Regions from separate parts of the Kineococcus anabasis genome, predicted to be linked through region 1. Evidence: predicted binding sites of a transcription regulator. Region 1 holds the regulator's gene; the other holds the start of a gene.
The links. The regulator LexA, encoded in region 1, represses DNA repair genes until DNA is damaged. The targets are predictions, from matches to a motif close to TCGAACANNTGTTCGA.
Positions count from the first base shown of each region.

Region 2: the regulator LexA is predicted to act here: its motif matches at 7,740-7,755, upstream of ACYQBY_RS09250 (DUF6504 family protein).

Region 1 covers NZ_BAAIHU010000002.1:761,628-773,292, reverse strand. Annotated here, with positions in the region: gene ACYQBY_RS06970 (EamA family transporter) at 1-805, shown strand, start outside; gene ACYQBY_RS06965 (metallophosphoesterase family protein) at 733-1,260, opposite strand; gene serA (phosphoglycerate dehydrogenase) at 1,357-2,607, opposite strand; gene ACYQBY_RS06955 (transglutaminase-like domain-containing protein) at 2,748-3,572, shown strand; gene ACYQBY_RS06950 (TraR/DksA family transcriptional regulator) at 3,621-4,040, opposite strand; gene ACYQBY_RS06945 (pilus assembly protein CpaE) at 4,178-4,648, shown strand; gene ACYQBY_RS06940 (PAC2 family protein) at 4,688-5,644, opposite strand; gene nrdR (transcriptional regulator NrdR) at 5,705-6,178, opposite strand; gene ACYQBY_RS06930 (LysM peptidoglycan-binding domain-containing protein) at 6,384-6,914, opposite strand; gene lexA (transcriptional repressor LexA) at 7,132-7,833, shown strand; gene ACYQBY_RS06920 (hypothetical protein) at 8,247-8,687, opposite strand; gene ACYQBY_RS06915 (TetR/AcrR family transcriptional regulator) at 9,227-9,826, shown strand; gene ACYQBY_RS06910 (nucleotide disphospho-sugar-binding domain-containing protein) at 9,974-11,242, shown strand; gene ACYQBY_RS06905 (ferritin-like domain-containing protein) at 11,290-11,665, opposite strand, start outside.
Region 2 covers NZ_BAAIHU010000006.1:95,101-106,765, reverse strand. Annotated here, with positions in the region: gene ACYQBY_RS09295 (hypothetical protein) at 1-4, shown strand, start outside; gene ACYQBY_RS09290 (monooxygenase) at 8-724, opposite strand; gene ACYQBY_RS09285 (alpha/beta fold hydrolase) at 736-1,716, opposite strand; gene ACYQBY_RS09280 (YbaK/EbsC family protein) at 1,797-2,387, opposite strand; gene ACYQBY_RS09275 (proline dehydrogenase family protein) at 2,570-3,517, shown strand; gene pruA (L-glutamate gamma-semialdehyde dehydrogenase) at 3,570-5,195, shown strand; gene ACYQBY_RS09265 (CPBP family intramembrane glutamic endopeptidase) at 5,253-6,299, shown strand; partial or broken gene ACYQBY_RS09260 (hypothetical protein) at 6,875-7,093, opposite strand; partial or broken gene ACYQBY_RS09255 (CE1 family esterase) at 7,153-7,596, opposite strand; gene ACYQBY_RS09250 (DUF6504 family protein) at 7,948-8,313, shown strand; gene ACYQBY_RS09245 (SAV_6107 family HEPN domain-containing protein) at 8,323-8,811, shown strand; gene ACYQBY_RS09240 (DNA polymerase III subunit alpha) at 8,955-11,665, shown strand, end outside.

The DNA of each region.
Region 1 (11,665 bases):
CGGCGGCCTCAACATCGGGGTCTTCTTCGCCCTCCTCTTCGTCGCGGCGCACCGGCTGCCGGGCGGGGTCGCGGCGGTCCTCGGCGCCGTGCAGCCCCTGCTCGTCGCCGCACTGGCACCCCGCCTGCTCGGGGAGCCCGCCACGCGACGGGCGCTGGCCGCCGCAGGTGTGGGCGTGGCCGGGGTGGCGCTGCTCGTGCTGCGCGCCGACGCCCGCCTGGACGCCGTCGGGGCGCTGGCCGCGCTGGGCGGGGCGGTGGCGATGGCCGCCGGGACGCTCCTCACCCGGCGCTGGGGGCGGCCCGCTCCCCTGCTGGCCGTCACCGGCTGGCAGCTCGTCGCCGGAGGGCTGCTCCTGCTGCCGCTCGCCCTCCTCGTCGAGGGTGCGCCGCCCCCGCCCACCGCGGCCTCCACCGCGGGCTTCGCCTACCTCGGCCTGCTCGGGACGGCCGTGGCCTACGCGCTGTGGTTCCGGGGCCTCGGGGCGCTGCCCGCCTCCGCCACCGCCCCCCTCGGGCTGCTGAGCCCCGTGGTGGCCACCGCGCTGGGCTGGGCCGTGCTGGGGCAGGGCCTCGGGCCCACCCAGCTCCTCGGCGCCGCGCTCGTGCTCGGCGCGCTCACCGCCGCCCAGCTCCCGGCGCGCCGGGCGCCGCGGAACCCGGCACCGCCGGAGACGGCGCCGCACACCCCGGCACCGCACACCCCGGGGACGGCCCCCGCACGCGCGGCGGCTCACCCCCGCGGCGGCAGCCGGTGCAGCTCGACGTCCACCAGCCGCCCGGCCACCGCGCGAGCCGTGACGTAGGTGCAGTACGGCTGCCGGCGCCGGTCCGTCGGCGAGCCGGGGTTCAGCAGGCGCAGCCCGCCCGGGGTCGTGGAGTCCCACGGGATGTGGCTGTGCCCGAAGACGAGCACGTCCAGGCCCCGCCCGCCCGCCTCACCGGGGGCACCGAAACGCTCCTCGCAGCGCCGCTCCCGGCCGGCGGCCGCGCCCGTCTCGTGCACCACCGCCAGGCGCACCCCCGCCAGCTCCGCGCGCGCCACCTCCGGCAGGCGCGCGCGCAGCGCGGGCCCGTCGTTGTTGCCGTGCACGGCGACCAGCCGCCGGGCCCGGGCCGACAGCGCGTCCAGGCTCGCCCCGTCCACCCAGTCACCGGCGTGCACGACGACGTCGGCGGCCTCCACCGCCGACCACACCTGCGGCGGCAGGTCCCGCGCCCGCTTCGGCAGGTGGGTGTCGGCCAGCAGCAGCAGCCGCAGCCCACCCGCCGCGAGCCCTCCGGAGCCGGCGCTGCCCGCGGCCTCCTCAGCCACCGGCACGGCACGGCCTCCCGGGCGCCACGGCCGCCGGGCCCCTCAGGAGATCCGGCGCAGCCGGACCGTCTCGGGCAGCGCCCGCAGCCGCGCCATCAGCTCCGCGTCGCAGTGCCCGGCGATGTCCGTCACCACGTAGCCGAACTCCCCGCGGGTGGACAGCTGCTGGCCCTCGATGTTGACCTTCGCGTCCGCCAGCACCTGGTTGATGCCCGCCAGCACGCCCGGCACGTTGTGGTGCAGGTGGGCCAGGCGCACGGTGCCGTCCCGGTCCTCCGCCGCCAGCGCCGGCATGTTCACGCTCAGCGTCGTGGAGCCGTGCTCGGCGTAGTCCCGCAGCTTCGCCGCGACGAACCGGCCGATGTCCTGCTGCGCCTCCTCGGTGGAGCCGCCCACGTGCGGGGTGAGGATCACGTTGGGCAGGCCGCGCAGCTCCGACTCGAACACGTCGCCGCGGGTCTTGGGCTCCTTGGGGAACACGTCCACCGCCGCACCGGCGAGGTGGCCGGAGACGATGTGCGCGCGCAGCGCCTCGTGGTCCACGACGAACCCGCGCGAGAGGTTCAGGAAGATCGAGCCCGGCCGCATCCGGGCGAACTGCTGCTCGCCGAACAGCCCGGAGTTCCCCGGGCGCCCGTCCACGTGCAGGGTCACGACGTCGGCCTCGTCGAGGAGCTCGTTCAGGCTGCCGCAGCGGCGGGCGTTGCCCAGGGCCAGCTTGTCCGCCGTGTCGTAGAACAGCACCCGCAGGCCCAGGGCCTCGGCCACCACCGAGAGCTGCGAGCCGATGTTGCCGTAGCCCACGATGCCCAGGGTGCGGCCCCGCACCTCGTGCGCGCCGACGGCGGACTTGTCCCACACGCCCTCGTGCATGGAGCGGTCCTTGACGGTGAGCCGGCGGGTCAGCGCGATGATCTCCGCCAGCGCCAGCTCCACGACGCTGCGCGTGTTGGAGTAGGGGGCGTTGAACACCACGACGCCACGGGCGGCGGCGGCCCCGAGGTCGATCTGGTTGGTGCCGATGCAGAACGCCCCGACCGCCTCCAGGTCCGGCGCGGAGTCCAGGACCTTCTCGGTGAGGTAGGTCGTCGAGCGGATGCCCAGCAGGGACACCCCCGCCAGGCGGGTGCACAGCTCGGCCTCGTCCAGCGCGCCGGCGACGGTCTCGACCTCGAACCCGGCCTCGGACAGCAGCTCGTGGGCGTCGGCGTGGATGCTCTCCAGCAGCAGGGCGCGGCGGGGGGCGGGGGCACCGCCGGTGGCGGTCTTCTCGTCGGGGGCGTGCGCGGGCACGTGACCTCCTCCTCGGGCGGCTGGGGGACCATCCTCCCGCACCGGCGGCACCGCTCGGGACGCGCCGCCCACCGCGACCGGCCCCCGGACGCGCACCCGGCCCCGCGCGGGTGCACCGGCGGTGCAGCACACTGCCGCGCATGGTCCCGCCCCAGAGTCCCCGCACGACCTCCGTCACGGCGCGCCTGCGGCTGCGCGCCGGGGCGCCCGTCGAGTGCGCCCTGCAGGTGGCCGTCGCCCACCGCCCCGGCGTGGAGGTGCTGTCGGAGGAGCTGCGCCTCGTCCACGACGGCACCGACCTGCCCGTCACCGAGCACGAGGACGCCGGCGGCGGCCGGATGCACGCCTTCACCGCCGCGACCGGCGAGACGCTCGTGGACTACCGCGCCCGCGTGCGCACCGACCCCGCCGCGGTCGCGGGGTGCACCGTCGCCGAGCGCTGGGAGTTCACCCGGCCGAGCCGCTACTGCGAGGCGGACAAGCTCTCCGCGGTCGCCTCGGCGGCCTTCGCGGGCGTGGGGCCCGCCGACCTGCCCGGCGCCGTGAGCGCCTGGGTGCACGAGCGGCTGGACTACGTCGCCGGCTCCAGCGGCCCCACCGACGGCGCGGTGGACACCCTGCTCGCCGGCCGGGGCGTCTGCCGCGACCACGCCCACCTCGCCGTCGCCCTGCTGCGCGCCCTCGACGTGCCCGCGCGGGTCGTCGCCGTCTACGCCCCGGGGCTGGCCCCGATGGACTTCCACGCCGTCGTGGAGGCCGCCGTGGCGGGGCGCTGGCGGCTGCACGACCCCACCGGCCTGGCCCCGCGCGAGGCCCTGGTCCGCATCCGCTCCGGGCGTGACGCCGCCGACACCGCGTTCCTGACCAGCGCGGGGGCCACCTCCCTGGAGGAGATGGAGGTCACCGCGGTGCTGGAGGGCGACCTGCCCCGCGAGGACCCCTCCCGGGTGGTCGCGCTCCCCTGAGCCCCGCGGGCACCCCCCCGGCGGCGGGCCGCGGGGGTGCCGGGCGGCTCAGGCCCGCGAGCCCTGGGCGTCGCCGCCCACCCCGCTGCCGCCGACGTCGCCGGCCCCGAGGTGCGTGCCGGTGAGGTAGGCCTCCTCCTCGTCGGCCAGGTACAGCGCGTCGGGGCGCACCTCCAGGCGCTCCTCGGGGATGGGGCGGCCCGAGACGACCGACACCCCGTACGTGCCCTCCTCGACCCGGGCCAGGGCCGCGTCGACGTCCTCGAGGCGGCGGCGCGCCGCCGCCACCAGCGCGGCGGTCTCCTCCGCGATCTGCTCGTGCGAGGCGGCGTCCCCGCGGTCGCCGCCCCCCTCGGGGCCGTCGTCGGCGTTGACGCCCCCCTCGCGCCGGGACTCGATGCCCGCGATGTCGTCCTCCAGCTGGGCGCGCAGCTCCTGCAGCCGCCCGCGGGCCGTGTCGGCGTCCATGCGTCCTCCTCGGAAGTGGTTGCGATCCCCCCGTTCCTACCGCGCGGCCCCGGCGGGCGCGCGGGGAGCCCCGCGCCGGAGCTCGCCCGGTGCGCCGTGGGCGTGCGACCACGCCGGGCGCGGGTCATGCTGGGTCGATGATCTCCGTCGAGCTCGCGCTCGAGCTGCGCGAGGCGGGGCTGCGCTGGCGCCCCGCCGCGGGTGACCGCTTCGTCATCCCCGGCCGTGACATGGACGAGGACGTCTTCACGCTCTCCGAGATGACCGTGGAGGTGCAGGACCACCCCACCGGCAGGGTCATCGGCTTCAACGGCACCACCGAGTGGGCGCTGGACAGCGTCGACGAACCGGACGCCCTGTGGCTGCCCGCCGAGCACCAGCTCCGGGACCTGCTCGGCGAGCGCTTCTCCCGGCTGGAGCGCCGCGACGTCGGCGCGGGCGAGGAGGCCGGCGACGTCCACCGGGTCGTGGTGCTCGACGAGCACGGCGGGGAGGTCTTCGAGGACCCCGATGCCTCCTGCGCCTACGCCCGCGCGCTCCTGGACCGGCTGCGCCGCGCCGGCGCCGGGCGCGGGCCCGAGCGCACCCGGTCCGTCACCGGCGGCTGAGGAGCCGCCGCGCCGCCCGCTCCCCGGCCCGGCCCGGCCTCAGGCCGGCCCGCCCTCCTCGTCCGTGCCCGCCAGGAAGCGCTCGAACTCCGCGCCGAGCTCGTCGGCGGAGGGCAGCGGCCCCCCGCCGGAGACCAGCGGGGCGTCCAGGTCGGCCGCCTTGGCGTCGTAGTCCTCCTCCAGCGCGCGCACGACCGTGCCGGCCTCGGTGGAGTCGGCCACCTGTGCGTCGATCTCCACCCGGGTGGCCGCAGCGGCGCGCAGCAGGTCGTCGACGTCCAGGTCCAGCCCCGTGGTGGTGGCCACCGTGGACAGCAGCGCGGCCGCCGCGTCGGGGTACTCGCTGGCCGCCAGGTAGTGCGGGACGTGGGCCACGAGCGAGAGGACGTCCCGGCCGGCCTCGGCACCGCGCAGGTGCAGCAGGGCGGCGGCGTGGCCGGGGACCTGCGCGTCGACCGCCCAGGTGCGCAGGCCGGACAGCAGCTCCGGCCGGCTCGCGCTGGCCGTCACACCGGTGGGGCGGGTGTGCGGCACGGGCGTGGGCGCCGCCGTGAGGTTCAGCACGAGGGACGCGCCGACCTGGCCCGCCAGGCGCCAGAACGCCGCGGTGAACCTCTCCCACTGCACGTCCGGCTCCGGGCCGGTGAGCAGCAGGAACGAGCCGCCGTCGGCGTCGGTGAGGCGGTGCAGCACGAGCTCGGGCGCCTCGTAGCCCGCCCAGTGGTCGGTGGCGAAGTCCATCGCGGGGCGGCGGGCGCGGTAGTCGTGGAGCTGGTCGACGTCGAAGCGCGCGACCGGCTCGTGCTCCAGGGTTCCCAGGAGGTGCTCGACGGCGAGGCGCACGCCGTGGCCGGCGTCGACGAAACCGGACAGGGCGACCAGGAGCGGCGGGTCCACCATGCCCGCGGTGGAGGGCCCGGGCTCGCCGCCCCCCTCGCCGGAGGTGCGCGGGGTGTCCTGGCCCTCGAAGCGGTAGAGGTCTGCGGGGTCGAGCATGGGGTCATTGTCGCGCAGCGGCCGCACCGTCCGGCGCGGCCGGGGTCGGTGCGGCCGGGTTCAGCGGGCGGGGCCGACCTCCGCGGCCGCCCGGCCGGCGCGGAGCTGCTCGATGGCGGCCTCGAAGTCCGCCAGGGAGTCGAAGGCCTGGTACACGGAGGCGAAGCGCAGGTAGGCGACCTCGTCGAGCTCGCGCAGGAACGGCAGGATCGCCAGGCCCACCTGGTGCGCGTCCACCTCGGCGGCACCCTGGGCGCGGACGCACTCCTCCACCCGCTGGGCGAGCAGAGCCAGGTCGTCCTCGCTGACGGGCCGGCCCTGGCACGCCTTGCGGACGCCCGTGATGATCTTCTGGCGGCTGAAGGGCTCCGCCGCCCCGGAGCGCTTGACGACGGTGAGGCTCGCCGTCTCCGCGGTGCTGAACCGGCGGTTGCAGCTGGGGCACTGGCGCCGGCGCCGGATGGTGCTGCCGTCGTCCGTGGTGCGCGAGTCGACGACGCGCGAGTCGCGGTGGCGACAGAACGGACAGTGCATGCCGGGCCCTCCCGGGTCGCCGGCGGGCCGGGAGGGCCCGGCGCGCCGAGGGCCCCGTCGCGACGGTCGCACCCCGCGGCGGCCTGGTCCACGGGGTCACGGGGGCCGGGGGTCCGGCGTCCCGGACGTCCCACAACGGCGACCACTACATCTGGGGTACGACGCTAGGCGCAGGCCCCACGCCGGTGCAAGGCGCCCGGCGCGCTCACCACCCGAGCGGCAGCCGCAGCTGCTGGCCGGCCGCGAGGGCGGATGTGGACATCCCGTTGGCCCGGCGGATCTCGGCGGCCACGTCCCGCCAGTCCTCCCCCGGGCGCACCCGGGAGGCGATGCCCGAGAGCGTCTCCCCCGGCAGGACGGTCACCACCTCCGCCTGGCGGGTGCCCGCGGGCACCACCTCGGGGCTCGCCGCGGCCGGGGAGGTGGCCAGCACCACGAACGAGGCCGCCGCGGAGACCAGGAGCGAGGCGGCCGTGCAGGTCAGCGCGAGCCGGCCGCGGCGCGTCAGCCGCAGCGGTGCGGCGGAGCGGACCGCCACGGCGGTGCCGCGGGCGCACCCGGAAGCCCGCGCCGCGGGCACCTCGGGGCGGCGGCGGGCGGGCCGGGGCGAGGCGGCACGCGGTCGCGGCAGGCCCGCCGCGGCGGCCACCACCGAGCGCCGCACGCTCCGGGACAGGTCACCGGGACGGGGCAGCACGACGGCTGGCTGCGGGTGGGACAGTGCGACGGCGCTCACGGGCGGACCTCCCAGGGCGTTCGGTGCGGTCGAACGGATGTTCGAACAGCTCGCCTGAAGTTCTACCACCGGGCTCCGACACGGACCAGCTCCGTTCGAACACGTGTTTGATCCGGGGCCCCGGTGGGCCTAGGTTGATCGCAGCGCCCCGCACCCCGCGGAGGCACGCCAGCAGACCGGCCCGCAGGGGCCGGCACGTTGAGGTAAGGAGCGGATCGTGGCCGGACGCAAGGGGTCGGTGCACCAGCTCCCGGACGGCCCGCAGGACGGGGCCGGCCTGACCGCGCGGCAGCGCCTGGTGCTGGAGACCATCACCGAGGCCGTGGAGCGCCGGGGCTACCCGCCGAGCATGCGCGAGATCGGCCAGGCGGTCGGCCTGACCAGCCCCAGCAGCGTCGCCCACCAGCTCACGACGCTGCAGCGCCTGGGCTTCCTGCGGCGCGACCCCAACCGCCCGCGCGCCATCGAGGTGGTGCTGCCCCCCGCCGACGTCACGCGCGTGGAGGCTTCCGACGGCGCCGAGGCGCCCGGCGACCTGCGCCCGGAGGCCACCTACGTGCCGCTCGTCGGGCGCATCGCCGCCGGTGGCCCGATCCTGGCCGAGCAGGTCGTGGAGGACGTCTTCCCCCTGCCCCGCCAGCTCGTCGGGGACGGCTCCCTCTTCCTGCTGAAGGTCGCCGGCGACTCGATGGTCGGCGCGGCGATCTGCGACGGGGACTGGGTGGTCGTCCGCCAGCAGCCGACCGCGGACAACGGCGACATCGTCGCCGCGATGCTCGACGGGGAGGCGACGGTGAAGACGTTCCGCCGCCGCGACGGCCACGTGTGGCTGCTGCCCCACAACGACCTGTACGAGCCGATCAACGGCGACGAGGCGACGATCCTCGGCCGCGTCACGGCGGTCCTGCGCAGCGTCTGAGCGACTGTTCCGCACGTCGGGCCGGGTAGGTCGTACCTACCCGGTGACCGCTGGACGCGAGGCGTTCACGTCAGACCTGAGCGATGCGGAGTGGGAGCCGCTGAGGTGAACGCCCAGAAGGACCCTGACGGCGCTCGCTGGATCGGCCCGCCCGTCATGCCTCGTTGAGCAGCGTGCTGTCCCAGTGGTCGGTCGACGCCGAGCAGGCCTCACGAGCATCGACCTGGCGCGTGACCTGCACGAGGAGGCGCAGATGAAGCCGGACTCACGGCTGCAATGCCGCTGGAAGCACCCGGCGCGACACGAACGCCCCCCGGCGTCGATGTGCGGCTGGAAGTCGAGCTGAGTCGCCGAGTTGGCCACCGCTGATCATCGGCGCCTCGGTCCGCTCCACCGGTCGCTCGGGTACGCCGTCAGGCTTCGGTGCAGTTCACGGTGGTGCGGTCGAATGCCAGGCGTTCCCGTGTTGCGTGGAAGTGGCGCGTACTCACGCACGTTCGCGATCCCGCGATGACGGTCCTGCTCATCCGGTAGTGCTCCACCTGCTCCTTCGAGCGCTGCCTCAGCCAGTGGTAGGTGTAGCTCAACTCCTCGGTCGCGTAGTGAAGAAGACCAGGATCCTGATACTCGTAGTACGTGATGCCTGCGCTGCGGTAGCTGATGTTGCCAGAAGGAGTCACGATCCGGTTGAGCTGACCCTCGGTGTGAAAGCAGATCGCGCCCACACCGTCGTCATCGTGCTCGCAGTACTCCGGCTCGGTGAAGTGGACGGTGGCGGCCTGGGCGGTGCCGGCACTGGCGGGCACGAGGGCGATCGCCAGGCCAGCACCCATCAGAACGGTGCGGATGCGCATGACTGCCTCCTCGAATGACCACCAGGAACTTCGTCCATCGGCGACGAGACATCCATCATGCTCTCCAGGAGCGGGGCAGCACCAGGGATGCCTGGTGGGTTCAGCCGGGGATGCGGTGCATCCCCGGCCACGAGGTGGTCACAGGTGCTCACCGATGAGGTGTGAGCGCTGACCGAGTCGCTCCCGCTGCCGGCGGCGACTCGCCACGGCGTCCGGTGGCCGGTGGCCCAGGCATCGGCAGGTGATCGAGGCGGTGGCCTGAAGCGCCACACAGGCTCGCCCACGGCGGGAGCCGGCTGAACGGTTCGGCCCTGGACTCTTCGCCTACGCCCGGCTGACGCGCTGGACGGTGGATGGAGCGTGGCGGCAGCAGCTCGAGCAGCGACCGCTCCACACGGCCGGCTCGGACGTTCGTCTCATGATTCCCAGCCCCGGCATCGTGGTGCCCTTGTCACCATCACTCGGAGCGGTCACCGAGCCCGCGCCGGCGGGCGCGGAATTCGCTTGACCCGAACCCCAGCGAAGAGGATGCTCGGGGCGTGGTGGAGACGCGTCCGTACCGGATGGACCGCCGCGCCCGCAGCGTCGAGGAGACCCGCCGGCGCATCCTCTCGGCGGCCCGGACCGCCTTCCTGGCCGAGCCCTACGACGGCGTCCGGCTCGCCGACGTCGCCGCGACGGCCGGGGTGAGCCAGCAGACCCTGCTCAACCACTTCACGTCCAAGGAGAACCTCTTCGTCGCCGTCCTCGGCGTGCTGGGCGCGGAGATCGAGGCGGCCCGCTCGCCGGTGCCGCCGGGGGACACCGACGCGGCCGTCGCCGAGCTCGTGCGCGAGTACGAGGAGTTCGGCGACGCCAACGTCCGCTTCGTCCTCGTGGCCGAGCGCATGCCCGCCGTCCTCGGGGACGCGCTCGCGGGGGCGCGTGCCGCCCACGCGCGGTGGCTGGAGGACGTCTTCGGCGGTGAGCTGCCGCAGGACCCGCTCCCGCGGCGCCGGGCGCTGGCCGCGCTCTACGCCGCCACCGACGTCGGAACGTGGAAACTGCTGCGCCGCGACCTCGGGCACTCCCGCACCGAGACGGCGGCCGCGGTGCGGCTGGCGGTCGGGGCCGTGCTCACCGCCGCGCGGCGACCCTGACGGCGGCCCACACCGGGGAGAACCTGCAACCCCGAGAACCTGCAACCCGGAGAACCCGCACCCGAGGAACTCGCACCTGAGGAACCTGAACCTGGGGAACCCGCCACCGGCGGACTCCCCTCACGGACCACCCGTGGAGGAGGAACCATGCGCTACCTGCTCGCGCTCTGGGAGGGCGGCGGGACCGTGCCCGCGGAGCTCGGCGTGGCACGTCGTCTGCTGGCCGCGGGTCACGCGGTCACCGTCCTGGGCGATCCGACGATGGAGCCGGACGTCGCCGCGGCGGGAGCCGCATTCCGTCCGTGGGTCGAGGCCCCGCACCGCGTGCACCCGGGCGTCGACGGGGACCTCTTCCGCGACTGGGAGTGCCGCACACCCCTCGGGCAGTTCGCCCGGCTGCGCGACCGGCTCGTCACCGGCCCGGCGGGCGCCTTCTCCCGGGACACCCGTCGCGTGGTGGCCGAGGTGTCGGCGGACGCCGTGGTCGTCAACTGCGCCCTGCTCGGGGCGGTGGTGGGCGCGGAGTCGCTGGGGGTTCCCGCGGCCTGCCTCATGCCGAACATCTACATGGCCCCCGCTCCGGGCCTGCCGCCGCTCGGCCCGGGCCTGCGCCCGGCCCGGGGGCCTCTCGGCCGGGCCCGCGACGGCGCGCTGAACGCGGCGGTGGGCCGGCTCTGGGCCCGCGGCACGGGCGACCTGAACGGTGCCCGCGCCGTCCTGGGCCTGCCGCCCGTGCGGTCCGTCTTCGAGCAGTGGGACCGCTGCGCGAGGGTGCTCGTGCTGACCTCGCGCGCCTTCGACTTCCCCGCAGAACTGCCCGCCAACGTGCGCTACGTCGGCCCGGTCCTGGACGACCCGGCGTGGGTCGAGCCGTTCGAGCCGCCGGCGGGCGGGGAGCCGTTCGTGGTGGTCGGGCTGTCCAGCAGCTACATGGACCAGGTGCCGCTGCTGCGGCGCGTCGTGGCCGCCCTGGACACCCTGCCCGTGCGCGCGCTCGTGACGACCGGGCCCGCGGTGCACCCGGCGGACGTCCCCGGGACGGCGCGCGTCACGGTCGTGCGCAGCGCACCGCACGCGCAGGTGTTCCCCCGGGCGGCGGTCGTCGTCACGCACGCGGGGCACGGGACCGTCGTGAAGGCCCTCGCCGCCGGCGTTCCCGTCCTGGGGCTGCCGATGGGCCGCGACCAGGCCGACAACGTCGCCCGGCTGGTGCACCACGGCGCCGGGCTGGGGCTGCGGCCGACCGCCTCCACCCCGGCCATCGCGGGCGCCGTCCGGCGCTTGCTGGCGGACCCGGGGTTCGGCTCGGCGGCGCGGGCCCTCGGCGCCAGGATCCGCGCCGATGCCGGGAACACACCGGTGGTGGCGGAACTCGAGGCGGTCGCGGGTTCCGGCAGCCGCTCCACCGTGGGCTGAGCCACCGCGGGGGACGCCGGAACGCCCCCCGCGGTGTTCCGGTCGCCTCAGCCGCTCCGGCGGACGTCCCCGTTGACACCGTTGGGGAAGAACCCGCCGCGGTCGACCTTGCCGGGGTTGAGGTAGACCACGTTCAGCACCTGCCCGGGGGTGCGGCTGAACGCGATGCCGTTCTCGTCGGTCGGGACGATGTTGGCGTCACGGCCCCAGTTCGTCGTGATGCCCTGGTCGAGGTCCGTGGACCCGTCCAGGGAGTCGCGCGCGTCGGAGATGGCGCGCACGGCCTTCTCGAGGTCACGGGCGTACAGCGAGGCCCGCACGGTGGCGGCGTGGTAGGCCTCGACGGCGAGGATGCCGGCGGCGGCCTCCAGGTAGGTCTTGTTGGTGATGAGGGGCGCCGCGCCCTTGTAGGCCGTGACGCCG
Region 2 (11,665 bases), on a different contig from region 1:
CTGACGCTCAGGGCGTGCGGCCCCCGACCGTGCCCTCCACGTCGAGCACCTCGAACCGCGCGAACAGCTCCTCCGCGTACCAGTGCTCCGCGGCGCTGCGGCGCATGACCTCCAGGTGCGGGCTGCGCCGGTGCGCGAACGAGCGCAGCGCGTTCTCGTCGCTCCACAGCGAGAACGTCCCCTGGAAACCCACGGGTGCCTCCCCGATGCCCACGGCCAGGCGCAGCCCGCGCGCCCGGTGCAGGTCGGCGGCCACCGGGGGCACGGCCTTCCAGAACGTCGGGGTCTTCAGCGGCCGCAGCCGGGCCCGCGTGATGGACGCCACCGGCCCCTCCCCGCGCGCCCGGCCCGGGCCGCCGAACGGGGTGGCACCGGACCACGTGCCCCTGCTGGACAGCGGCCGCATCCGCACCACGAGCCGTTCCTGCGCCAGGTCCGACCAGGCCCGCACGGTCCGCCCGTGCTCGAACGCCTCGGCGTCGCCGGGGGAGTCCCAGGCCACCAGCAGCGCCCAGCGGCGCGGGTCGGCGTCCGCCACGGAGAACGTGCGCCCCGAGCCGGTGCCGAGCAGCTTCGCGAAGCGCACCCCGGGGGCGCGCACGAGGTGGCGGCGGTCCAGCGCCATCCGGGAGGCTGCCGCCACCACCGCCCGCGTCGGCACCCCCCACAGGTGGAGGGTCACGAGGCCCGGGGCGGTGGTCGCGGGGCCGGCGGTGGGGGTCACGTGCGCCGACACTACGTTCCCCCGCCCGCACACGCAGAACCACCCGCCCGCGCGCCCCGCCCGGCGCCGCGTCCGCCCCCGGCCTCCCGCGCCGCCTCCCGGACGGTGGAGGTCACCAGCTCCGCGCAGTCGGCGGGCCGGTCCCACGGCGGCACGTGCCCGCAGCGGTCCCACTCCACCCACGTGCAGCCCGGCGGGGCGGCCGCGCGCAGCCTGCACGCGGCCGGCAGCACCCGGTCGGCGGTCCCGAACACGACGGTCGCCGGTGCCCGCACGTCCCGCCCCCGCGTGAAGCGCCCGGCGGCGATCCCCGCGTCCGCCGCCCGGTACCCCGCGGCGGACTCCACCGCCGCGACGGCGTCCAGCGCGACCTGCTCGGGCAGGTCCGCCGCGACCGCGCTCGTCGCGGCCAGCACGAGGCGGCGCGCCCACCGCCGCCGCAGGACCGAGCGGGGCACCCGCCGGCCCCACCGGGCGATCTGCTGGCCCGTGGGCACCAGTGGTGGGCGGCGCCGCGGCGTCGTCCACAGCCCCGGCGGTGCCAGGGCCGTCACGCTCGCCACCACGGGCCCCGCCGTCCCGTCCACGCCGCCCGTCCCGCCCACGGTGCCCGCCCCGTCCTCGGCGGCGGCCTCCAGCACGACCCACCCGCCGAGGGAGTGCCCCACCAGGTGCACCCGCGGCACCCCCAGCTCGCGGCAGGCCCGCAGCAGCCGCGCCCCCAGGGCCGACGGCCGCATGAGCTCCAGCAGCGCGTCCGCGTCCTCCCCGGGCAGCGGCGCGGCGCCGTGGCCCGGCAGGTCGACGAGGGCGAGCGCGAAGCGCTCCGCCAGGGCGGGGGCCACCAGGTCCCACACCGACGTGCAGCTGCCCAGGCCGTGCACGAGGAGCACCACCTCCGCCTCCCCGGGCGGGCGGCCCCCGCAGTGCAGCGCCAGACCGGACAGCAGCACGGGCTGGTCGGCGGCCCAGCGGGCGTGCGCGCCCCCCACCGCGCCGGAACCCGGTGCCGCGCCGGGGTCTCCCGCCGTACCCGGGTTTCGCGCCACGCCCGGACCCGCTGCCCGCCGGGTCAGCCCACCTCGACGGGCTGCCCGCCGGTCAGGCGCAGCAGCTCGTCGTAGCGGGTGGGGAAGACGGTCCTCGGGTGCCCGGCGCGCGCCCACACGACCGGGTGGGGGGCCAGCGCGACGTCCACGAGGGTCGTCAGCGGCTCCGGGTGCCCGAGCGGGGCGACGCCCCCCAGCACGGATCCGGTGTCCTGCAGCACGGGCACGGCCTCGGCCTCCCGCAGGGCCGGCAGCCCGAGGACGTCCGCGACCTGTTCCGGCACGACCCGGTGCACGCAGGAGGTGACGACCAGCACGGTCCCCGCGGGGTGGCACCCGCCCGCGGCCCGCTCGTGCCGCAGGAACCACGGGAGCCAGGCGGTGCGGGACGCTGCCGGGCCCGGCCCCGGTGGGATGAGCAGCACGCAGACGGCCAGCGCGGCGGTCGGCACGCCCAGGTGCGCGGCGACCTCCGCGGGCGTGCGCAGCTCCTGCGGCAGGACGTGGACCGTCCCGGCCGCGCGCATCGACTCCAGGGCGGTGGCGAGCGCGGCGACGGCGGGCTGCTCGAGCAGCTCCGGCGACGCCGAGCCCCCCCGGCTCGCGATCCCCATGTTCCGACGGTAGGCGCTGCGGGCGCGATCCGCAGATCATGGCCGCGGGGCCCCCGCACCCCGGCCCGCCGGCCGCGCCGGTGAGCCCCGGGTGGTGTGCCGTGACCGCGCCGCCCGGCGGTCGTAGTGTGCCGGGACGGGCCCGTGCCGGTGCGGTCCCGCCGCAGCCGAGGAGGTCCCGCGTGCTCGCCACCGCCCTGCGGGGGGCACTGCTCGCCGCCGCCCGCAACGACACCCTGCGCCGGACCGTGACCTCCTCACCGGCCACCCGTCCCCTCGTCGCCCGGTTCGTCGCCGGGGAGGACCTCGACGCCGCGGTGCGCGTGGTGCACGAGCTGACCGGCGCCGGGCTGCGCTTCACCCTCGACCACCTCGGGGAGGACACCGCCGACCTCGCGCAGGCCCGCGCCACCCGCGACGCCTACCTGGCGCTGTTCCGCAGGCTCGCGGCCGAGGGCCTGCCCGGGCGCCTGCCCGCCGGTGCCGAGGCGTCGGTGAAGCTGTCGGCGCTCGGGCAGGGCCTGCCGGACGGCCGGCGCGTCAGCACCGGCCTCGCCGCCGAGCTGGTCGCCGCCGCCACCGCGGCCGGGGTGCTCGTCACCCTCGACATGGAGGACGCCAGCACCACCGACGCGACCCTGGGGACGCTGCGGGAGCTGCGCGCGGACTTCCCCGACGTCGGCGCCGTGCTGCAGGCGATGCTGCGCCGCACCGAGGCCGACTGCCGCGACCTCGCGCACGCCGGTTCCCGCGTCCGCCTCGTCAAGGGCGCCTACGCCGAGCCGGAGTCCGTGGCGTACCCGGCGAAGGCGGACGTCGACCGGGCCTACGTGCGCTGCCTGCGGATCCTGCTGGAGGGGCAGGGCTACCCGATGGTCGCGACCCACGACCCGCGCCTGGTGCGCATCGCCGGCGAGCTCGCCGCCCGAGCCGGCCGCGGCCCGGACGACCACGAGTTCCAGATGCTCCACGGCATCCGCGTCGAGGAGCAGCGCAGGCTCGTCGCCGCCGGCTCCCGGGTCCGGGTGTACGTGCCCTACGGCTCCGACTGGTACGCCTACTTCACCCGCCGCCTCGCCGAGCGCCCGGCGAACGTGGCGTTCCTCCTGCGCTCCCTCCTGCCGTCCTGAGCGAGCGCCGGAGCAGCAACCCGTCCCCGCCCCAGGAACCCCGGAGGTCGCCGTGCAGGCCGTGACACAGGTCCCCGAGCCCGTCAACGAGCCCGTCCACGGGTACGCACCCGGCAGTCCCGAGCGCGAGCGCCTGCAGCGGGAGCTGACCCGCCTCGCCGGTCTCGACGCAGACCTGACGCACACGATCGCCGGGGAGCGGATCAGCGGGGCCGGTGAGCCCGTGCCCGTCGTGCAGCCGCACCGGCACGCCGCGCGGCTGGGCACGATCACCGAGGCGACGACGGAGGAGGCCGCCGCCGCCGTCCGCGCCGCGAAGGCCGCCGCCCGCGACTGGGCCGCGACGGACTTCGACGACCGCGCAGCGGTGTTCCTCAAGGCGGCGGACCTGCTCGCCGGGCCGTGGCGCGAGACGCTGGCGGCGGCGACGATGCTGGGGCAGTCCAAGACCGTGCAGCAGGCCGAGATCGACGCACCCTGCGAACTGGTGGACTTCTGGCGCTTCAACGTGCACTTCGCGCGGCGGATCCTCGCCGAGCAGCCCGTCAGCTCCCCCGGGGTGTGGAACCGCACCGACCACCGCCCGCTGGAGGGTTTCGTCTACGCCGTCACCCCGTTCAACTTCACCGCCATCGCGGGCAACCTGCCGACCGCGCCGGCGCTCATGGGGAACGTCGTGGTGTGGAAACCCTCGCCCACGCAGGCGTTCTCCGCGCACCTGACGATGCGGCTGCTGGAGGCGGCGGGCCTGCCGCCGGGCGTGGTGAACCTCGTCCACGGCAGCGGTCCCGTCGTCTCCGACGTCGTGCTGCGCGACGCGGACCTGGCCGGCATCCACTTCACCGGCTCCACCGCGACGTTCCAGCACCTGTGGCGCACCGTGGGGGAGAACATCTCCGGCTACCGCACCTACCCGCGGCTGGTGGGGGAGACCGGCGGCAAGGACTTCGTGCTGGCCCACCCCTCCGCCGACGACGACGTGCTGCGGGTGGCGCTGCTGCGCGGGGCGTTCGAGTACTCGGGGCAGAAGTGCTCCGCGGCCTCCCGCGCGTACGTGCCGCGCTCGGTGTGGGACGGCATGGGGGAGCGTTTCTGCGCCGAGGTGGACGCCCTGGCGGTGGGCGACGTGACGGACCTGTCGAACTTCACCGGCGCCCTCGTCGACGCCCGCGCGTACCGCAGGAACGTCGAGGCGATCGAGCGGGCGCGTTCCGCCCCGGGGGTGCGCATCGCCGCGGGCGGCAGGTACGACGACTCGGTGGGCTGGTTCGTGCGGCCCACCGTCCTGCTCGTCGACGACCCCGGCCACGAGGTGTTCCGCACCGAGTACTTCGGCCCGCTGCTGGCGGTGCACGTCTACGACGACGCCGACCACGAGCGGGTGCTGGCGCAGGTGGGGTCCACCTCCCCGTACGGGCTCACGGGGGCGTTCATCGCGCAGGACCGGGCCGCGATCGCCCACGCCACCGAGGTGCTGCGCTTCGCGGCGGGGAACTTCTACGTCAACGACCGCCCCACCGGCGCCGTCGTCGGGCAGCAGCCCTTCGGGGGGTCCCGCGGCTCGGGCACCAACGACAAGGCCGGCTCGGCGCTGAACCTGCAGCGCTGGGTGAGCCCCCGCTCCCTCAAGGAGACGTTCGTGCCGCCGGTGGAGCACCGCTACCCGCACATGGGCTGACGGGGCATCAGCCTTTCTCATGACTGCGACTGTTCTCACTCTTGAGAACATGAGGTCGTGGAACCGACCTCCCTGCCCCCGCCCGTCCCTGCCCCTCCGCCCGCCCCCGCGCCCGCTGCCGCCCCCGCGCCCGCTGCCGCCCCCGCGCCCGCTGCCGCCCCCGCCCCCGCTCCCGCGGCGGAGCGGCTCGACCTGCCCGCCCTGGCCGTCTTCGTCCTCGTCAGCTACGCCGGTGCCTGGCTCGTGGCCGCGCCGCTGTGGCTCTCCGGCAGAGGACTGGACACCCCCGGCGCGCTCGTCGTCCTCACCGCGATGATGTTCACGCCCGCGCTCGCCACCGCCGTCGTGACCCGCTGGGTGCGCCGCCCCGCCGCCGTGCCCGCCGCGACGGGACTGCGGCCCCCCGGGAGCTGGCGCCCGACCGTGCGCGCCGGCCTCCTGGCCTGGGCGGCCGCCCCCGTGCTCTTCCTCGCCGCCCTGGCCCTCGCCACCGCGGCGGGGGCCTACGAGCCGGACCTGGTGCACCTGTCCGGCCTGGAGCAGCGCGCGCGGGAGCTGACCGGGCAAGGCCTGCCCGCCGAGGTGCCGCCGGCGGTGCTGGCGGTGGTGCTCGTCGCCTCGACGCTGCTCGCCCCGCTCCTCAACGGCGTGTTCGCCGCGGGGGAGGAGGTCGGCTGGCGGGGGTGGCTGCTGCCCCGACTCCTCCCGCTCGGCCGCCGGCGCGCCCTGCTCGTGCACGGTGTCGTCTGGGGGCTGTGGCACGCGCCCGTCGTCCTGCTCGGCTACAACTACCCCGGGTACGCGCCCGGCACCGCGGTGCTCCTCATGACGGTCTTCTGCGTCCTGCTGGGCACCGTCCTCGGGGAGCTGCGGCTGCGCACCGGGACCATCTGGCCCGCGGTCGTCGTGCACGCCCTCGTCAACGGCAGCGCCGGTCTCACCGCCGCGTTCGCCGCTGCCGGCTCCCGGCCCGACCCGGCCGCCGGGCCGCTCGGCTGGCCGGGGTGGGTCGTCCTGCTCGCCGTCCTCGCGGTGCTCGGGGGGCGCCGCCGGGGAACCCGCTCCCCCGGCGGCGCCCTCCGGGTCGGGGACGCTTCACGGTGACCGTGTGGCCGACGCGCCCGGACTCGCCCGAGGTGCCTGCGAACACGACCTCGTAGGTGTGCCGGCCCGCGGGGCGGCCGGTGACCTCGAGGGTCGCCACCTGGCTGCCGTCGGCCCGCCGCGTCACGGCCACGGAGCGCACGAGCACGCCGTTCTCCCGGAACGCCGCGGAGCGGGCGGTCGCGTCCCGCTCGAGGACGGCGGTGACGGTGAACGTGCCGTCCCGGCGCCCGGGACCGTCGTCGTCGTGCACCCGCGGGCGCCCGGGCAGGGCCTCCGGCGCGGTGCCCGCGGTGCGCACCGGCTCGATCGCGTCGAGCACGACGGAACCCCTCGTCGCCGCGCCCTCGACGGCGTTGACGCAGACGTTGAACGCCCCGGGGGGCGCGCAGGTCCGAGGCGCTGATCCGCCGGGCGGCGTTCGCGGTGTCCCAGGGGGCGGGGCGGAAGTCGGCGAACGGGATCGTCACCCAGCGCGGCTCCGTGCCCGCCGGCGAGGGGTACGCCTCGTAGGGGACCCCGCCGGCGGCGAGCTGCAGCACGAGCTTGTTGCCCGAGCCGTAGGGCACGTACCAGAACCGCAGGGCGTCGTCACCGGACCAGTCGCCCCCGAGCTGCTTGCCGATGCCGGTGTAGCCCTGGGTCGTGAAGTCGTAGCCGAGGCGCAGGGCGTTCGTGCCCTGCCCGACGAGGTCCCGCTCCAGGGTGAGGTGTTGCGGCCGAACGCGGCGAACTGCTCGCGCACGGAGGCGTCGTCGCCGAACCGCTCGAAGTCGTGGGCCCCGGACGTCCACGGGGAGGGGACCACGCCGCTGCGCAGGCCGAAGAAGGCGAGCGCCTGGTCGGAGACGATCTGCAGGTTGTGACCCTGCCCGGTCTCCTGCACCGCCTGGACCTGCCCGCTGCCGTAGGTGGTGCGGACCCGGCCGGGGCCGTAGAAGTCCTGCTCCGTGCGCGTGGGGGTCTGGCCGACGCCGTGGACGTCGGTCCACTGCTCGACCGCCTCGCCGAAGTTCTCGAAGCTCAGGACGTCGTCCTCGGTGCCGTGCCACAGCTGCACGCGCGGCCGGGGCCCGGTGTACCCCGGGTACGCCGCCCGCACGAGGTCGCCCCACTCCCGCGGGGTCCGGTCCATGCGCCCCGTCGCGCACTCCGTGCTCCAGGTCGGCTCACCCGCGAAGCACGCGTGCGGCACCCCGGCGAAGGACACCCCGGCCTCGAACAGGTCGGGGTAGGTGGCGAGCAGGACGTTGGTCATCATGCCGCCGGAGGAGATGCCGGTGACGTAGGTGCGCTCGGGGTCGGCGCCGAGGGGTGGACGACGCCGCTCAACCGGTCAAGCGGAGTTCGGGGCCGACGGCCGGCCGGTCTCGGCGCACCGCGCCGGGGCGGCCGTTCCCGTTGACGCCGCTCAGGGTGATCGGTGTATCTTCGAGGTGTTCGAACATGTGTTCGAACGGGCGGGCACCCGGTGGGCGGCCGCGGGGGAAGGGGAAGCTCCCGCACCTCGCGCGCCGGGTGCTCCGTCGTGGGTCGACTTCCCCCGACTCCTCGACGCCGGGCTCTGTCGTACCCGTGGGGTGTGATGGGGGTACCGGGGGCCCGGGTCCGGTGCCCACCGCGGTGGGCGGAGCAGGAGGTGATCGGCGTGCGGCATCTCTCCGAGACGGTGCACGTCCGGTGCGCCGGTGGCGCGGTACCGGCCCCGGCGCAGTTCCTCTGGCGCGGCAGGTTCTACGTCGTCCGCGACGTGCTGGCCCGCTGGCGCGAGCGCAGCTCCTGGTGGGAGCAGGCGGGCGTCGCGGCCGTGCACGGCGAGGGCGACGGCGTCCCCTCCTCCTTCCCCGGAGGGGCGCTGGACCTCGAGCGCGAGGTGTGGCGGGTCGAGGCCAGCCCGGGACGCACGGGCGTCCCGGGCGTCTACGACCTGTCCCGCCCCGCCCCCGCCGGCTCCGCGGGTTCCCCGGCTCCGCCGGCCGGGGACACCTGGCACCTGCTGCGCGTCAGCGACTGAGGAGGACCCATGCCCACCACCAGGACCCGAGGGCCGCGCGCGTCGGCATCCCGGGCCCCCGCGCCCGCTCCCGAGGGGCGCCTGCCCGTCACCCCCGCCGCCTTCGACCTCCTGGAGCGCTCCCGCCAGGACCTCCTCACGGCCTGGGGGAGCGACGGCGCCGCCGAGCGCTACCTGTACTCCCACCTGGCCGCGCTGCGCTGTGCCGCGGCCGTCCTCGCCGTGCGCGGCCGCCCCGGTTCCCCCCGGCGCGGCAGCACCCCCCGCAGCGCGTGGGAGACCCTGCCCCGCGTGGCTCCCGAGCTGACCGACTGGGCGGCCTTCTTCGCGACGACGGCCGTGCGCCGCTCCGCGATCGAGGCCGGCCGCCACGAGGTCGTCGACGCCACCGCGGCCGAGGACGTGATGCGCCAGGCCGAGGCGTTCCACCGGGCGGTGGAGGCGGTGCTGGGCCTGCCGCCCGTACCGCTGCTGCCCGAGCACACCGCCGCGAGCTGATCCCCCCGGCACGCATCCCGCCCCGTTCCTTCCCCCGGTGCGAACGGCTCCCCGCGAGCCGCTGACCATCTCCGCAGCTCCGTTCCTTCCCCACGGCGCGAACGGCTCCCCAGGAGCCGGTACCCGAGGGAACAGGACGAGTCATGCCGCGCACACCGCGCCCGCAGTTCACCCACCTCCACGTCGCCTCCGGCTACTCCCTGCGCCACGGCACCGCGTCCCCGGACGTGCTCGTCGCCCGGGCCGCCGCGGCGGGGATGGGGGCCCTCGCCCTCACCGACCGCGACGGCCTCTACGGGGCGGTGAAGTTCGTCCTGGCCTGCCTGCGCGAGCAGGTCGCCCCCGTCCTCGGCGTCGACCTCGCCCTCGCACCCAGCGGCCTCGTGACGGGCCTGCCGGCGTGGGCGGACCCCTCCGCGGCGGCGCGGCGCCCGCCCGCGCGCGTCCCCGTGCGCGGCGGCGCCGACACCGACCCCCGCCACCCCCGCGCCGTCGTCCTCGCCACCGGAGGCGGCCCCGGCGGCTGGGCGGCGCTGTGCCGGCTCGTCAGCGACACCCACCTGCGCGGCCGGCGCGGGCACCCCGTCGCCACCGGCGCGCTCGTCGCCGCCCACGCCGCCGGCGGCGGCCTCGCCGTCCTGCTGGGCCCGGCCTCCGAGGTCGGCCGCGCCGTCCTCGCCCGCCGCGACGACCTCGCCCGCGCCGCCCTGGAGCACTGGCGGGCCCTGCTGCCCACCGGCTCCCTGTACCTCGAGGTCGTCTGCCACCACGGTCCCGCCCGCACCCCCGCGAGCCTGCACTCCGCCGCGCGGATGCTCGCCCTGGCCCGCGAGGCGGGCGTGCCGGCCGTCCTGACCAACGCCGTGCGCCACCCCGACCCCTCCGGTGCCGTCGTCGCCGACCTGCTCGACGCCGTCCGCCGCCACGTGCCCCTCGGTGAGCGCCACGTGGACCGCACCACCGGCCAGGCCTGGCTGCTGCCCGGCGCCGACATGGCCCGCACCGCCCTGGAGGTCGCGCGGGCCGCCGGGCCCGGCGCCGGGCGCGACCCCGGGCGGGCCGCCGCCGAACTGCTCGCCACCACCGAGGACCTCGCCCTGCGCTGCCGCCTCGACCCCGCCGCCGACCTCGGCATCGGCCGCACCCACCTGCCCGAACGCGCCGCGCTCGGCCTCGACCCGCGGGCGGAGCCGGCCGCGGTGCTGCGCGAGCGCTGCGAGGCGAGCATCGGGCGCTGCTACCCCGGTGCGGGGGAGAGGCTCCTGGCCGCCGTGCACCGCAGGCTCGACGCGGAGCTGCGCACCGTCGCCGCCACGGGTTTCCCGACCTACTTCCTCACCGTCGCCGACGTGTGCGACCTGATCCGCTCCCTCGGCGTGCGGGTCGCCGCACGCGGTTCCGGCGCGGGCAGCATCGTCAACCACCTGCTCGGGATCTCCGGGGTGGAACCCCTCGAGCACGGCCTGCTGATGGAGCGGTTCCTCAACCCCCGCCGCGCCCAGCTGCCCGACATCGACCTCGACGTGGAGTCCCACCGGCGCCAGGAGGTCTACGAGGCGGTCCTCGACCGCTTCGGCGCCGAGCGCGTCACGTGCGTGTCGATGATGGACACCTACCGGGTGCGCCACGCCGTCCGCGACGTCGGCGCCGCCCTCGGCATGCCGCCGGCCGAGATCGACGCGATCGCCACCGCCTTCCCGCACATCCGCGCCCGCGACGCCCGCGACGCGATCGCGGAACTGCCCGAGCTGCGCCGCAGCGGCCTCGGCGAGCAGCGCCTCGCGGTCCTGTTCGACCTCGTCGAGCGCCTCGACGGCCTGCCCCGCCACGTCGCGCTGCACCCCTGCGGCGTCGTGCTGTCCAACCTCTCCCTGCTGGAGCGCACCCCCGTCGAGGCGAGCTGGTCCGGGTTCCCGATGAGCCAGTTCGACAAGGACGACGTGGAGGTCCTCGGCCTGCTCAAGCTCGACGTCCTCGGCATCCGGATGCAGTCCGCGATGCAGCACGCCGTGGCGGAGGTCGAGCGCGTCGAGGGCGTCCGCGTCGACCTCGACGACCGCGGGCAGGTCCCCCTCGACGACGAGGCCACGTTCGCCCTCGTCCGCTCCACCCACACCCTCGGCTGCTTCCAGATCGAGTCCCCCGGGCAGCGGGAGCTGGTGGGCAAGTTCGCCCCCGAGACGTTCGCCGACATCGTCGTCGACATCTCCCTGTTCCGGCCTGGGCCGGTGAAGTCGGACATGGTGACGCCCTTCCTCACCGCCCGGCAGGGCTGGGCGCCGCCGCGGTTCCTGCACCCGAGGCTGGAGCGGGTCCTGGCGCCCACGTGGGGGGTGGTGGTGTTCCACGAGCAGGTCATCGAGGTGATCTCCACCACGACGGGCGTGGAGCTGGACGAGGCCGACGAGGTCCGCCGCCGCCTCGGCTCCCGCGAGGGGCAGGCGCGGGCGGAGGGCTGGTTCGCCCGCGCCGCCGCGGAGCAGGGTTTCGCCCCCGCCGAGGCCGCCCGCATCTGGGAGGTGCTCAAGGCGTTCGCCTCGTTCGGGTTCTGCAAGGCGCACGCCGCGGCGTTCGCGCTGCCGACGTACCAGTCCGCGTGGCTCAAGGCGCACCACCCCGCGGCGTTCCTCGCCGGGGTCCTCACCCACGACCCGGGCATGTACCCCAAGCGGCTGATCCTCGACGACGCCCGCACCATGGGCATCGAGGTGCTCGGGCTGGACGTCAACGCCTCCGACGCGGTGTACCGGGTGGAGCGGGTCGAGCCCCCGCGGGAGGGCCCCCGCGGGCAGGGGGTCCTGGCCCCGGCGGCACCGGACCTGCCGCCGGGGGTTCCCGACGGCACCGGCTGGGG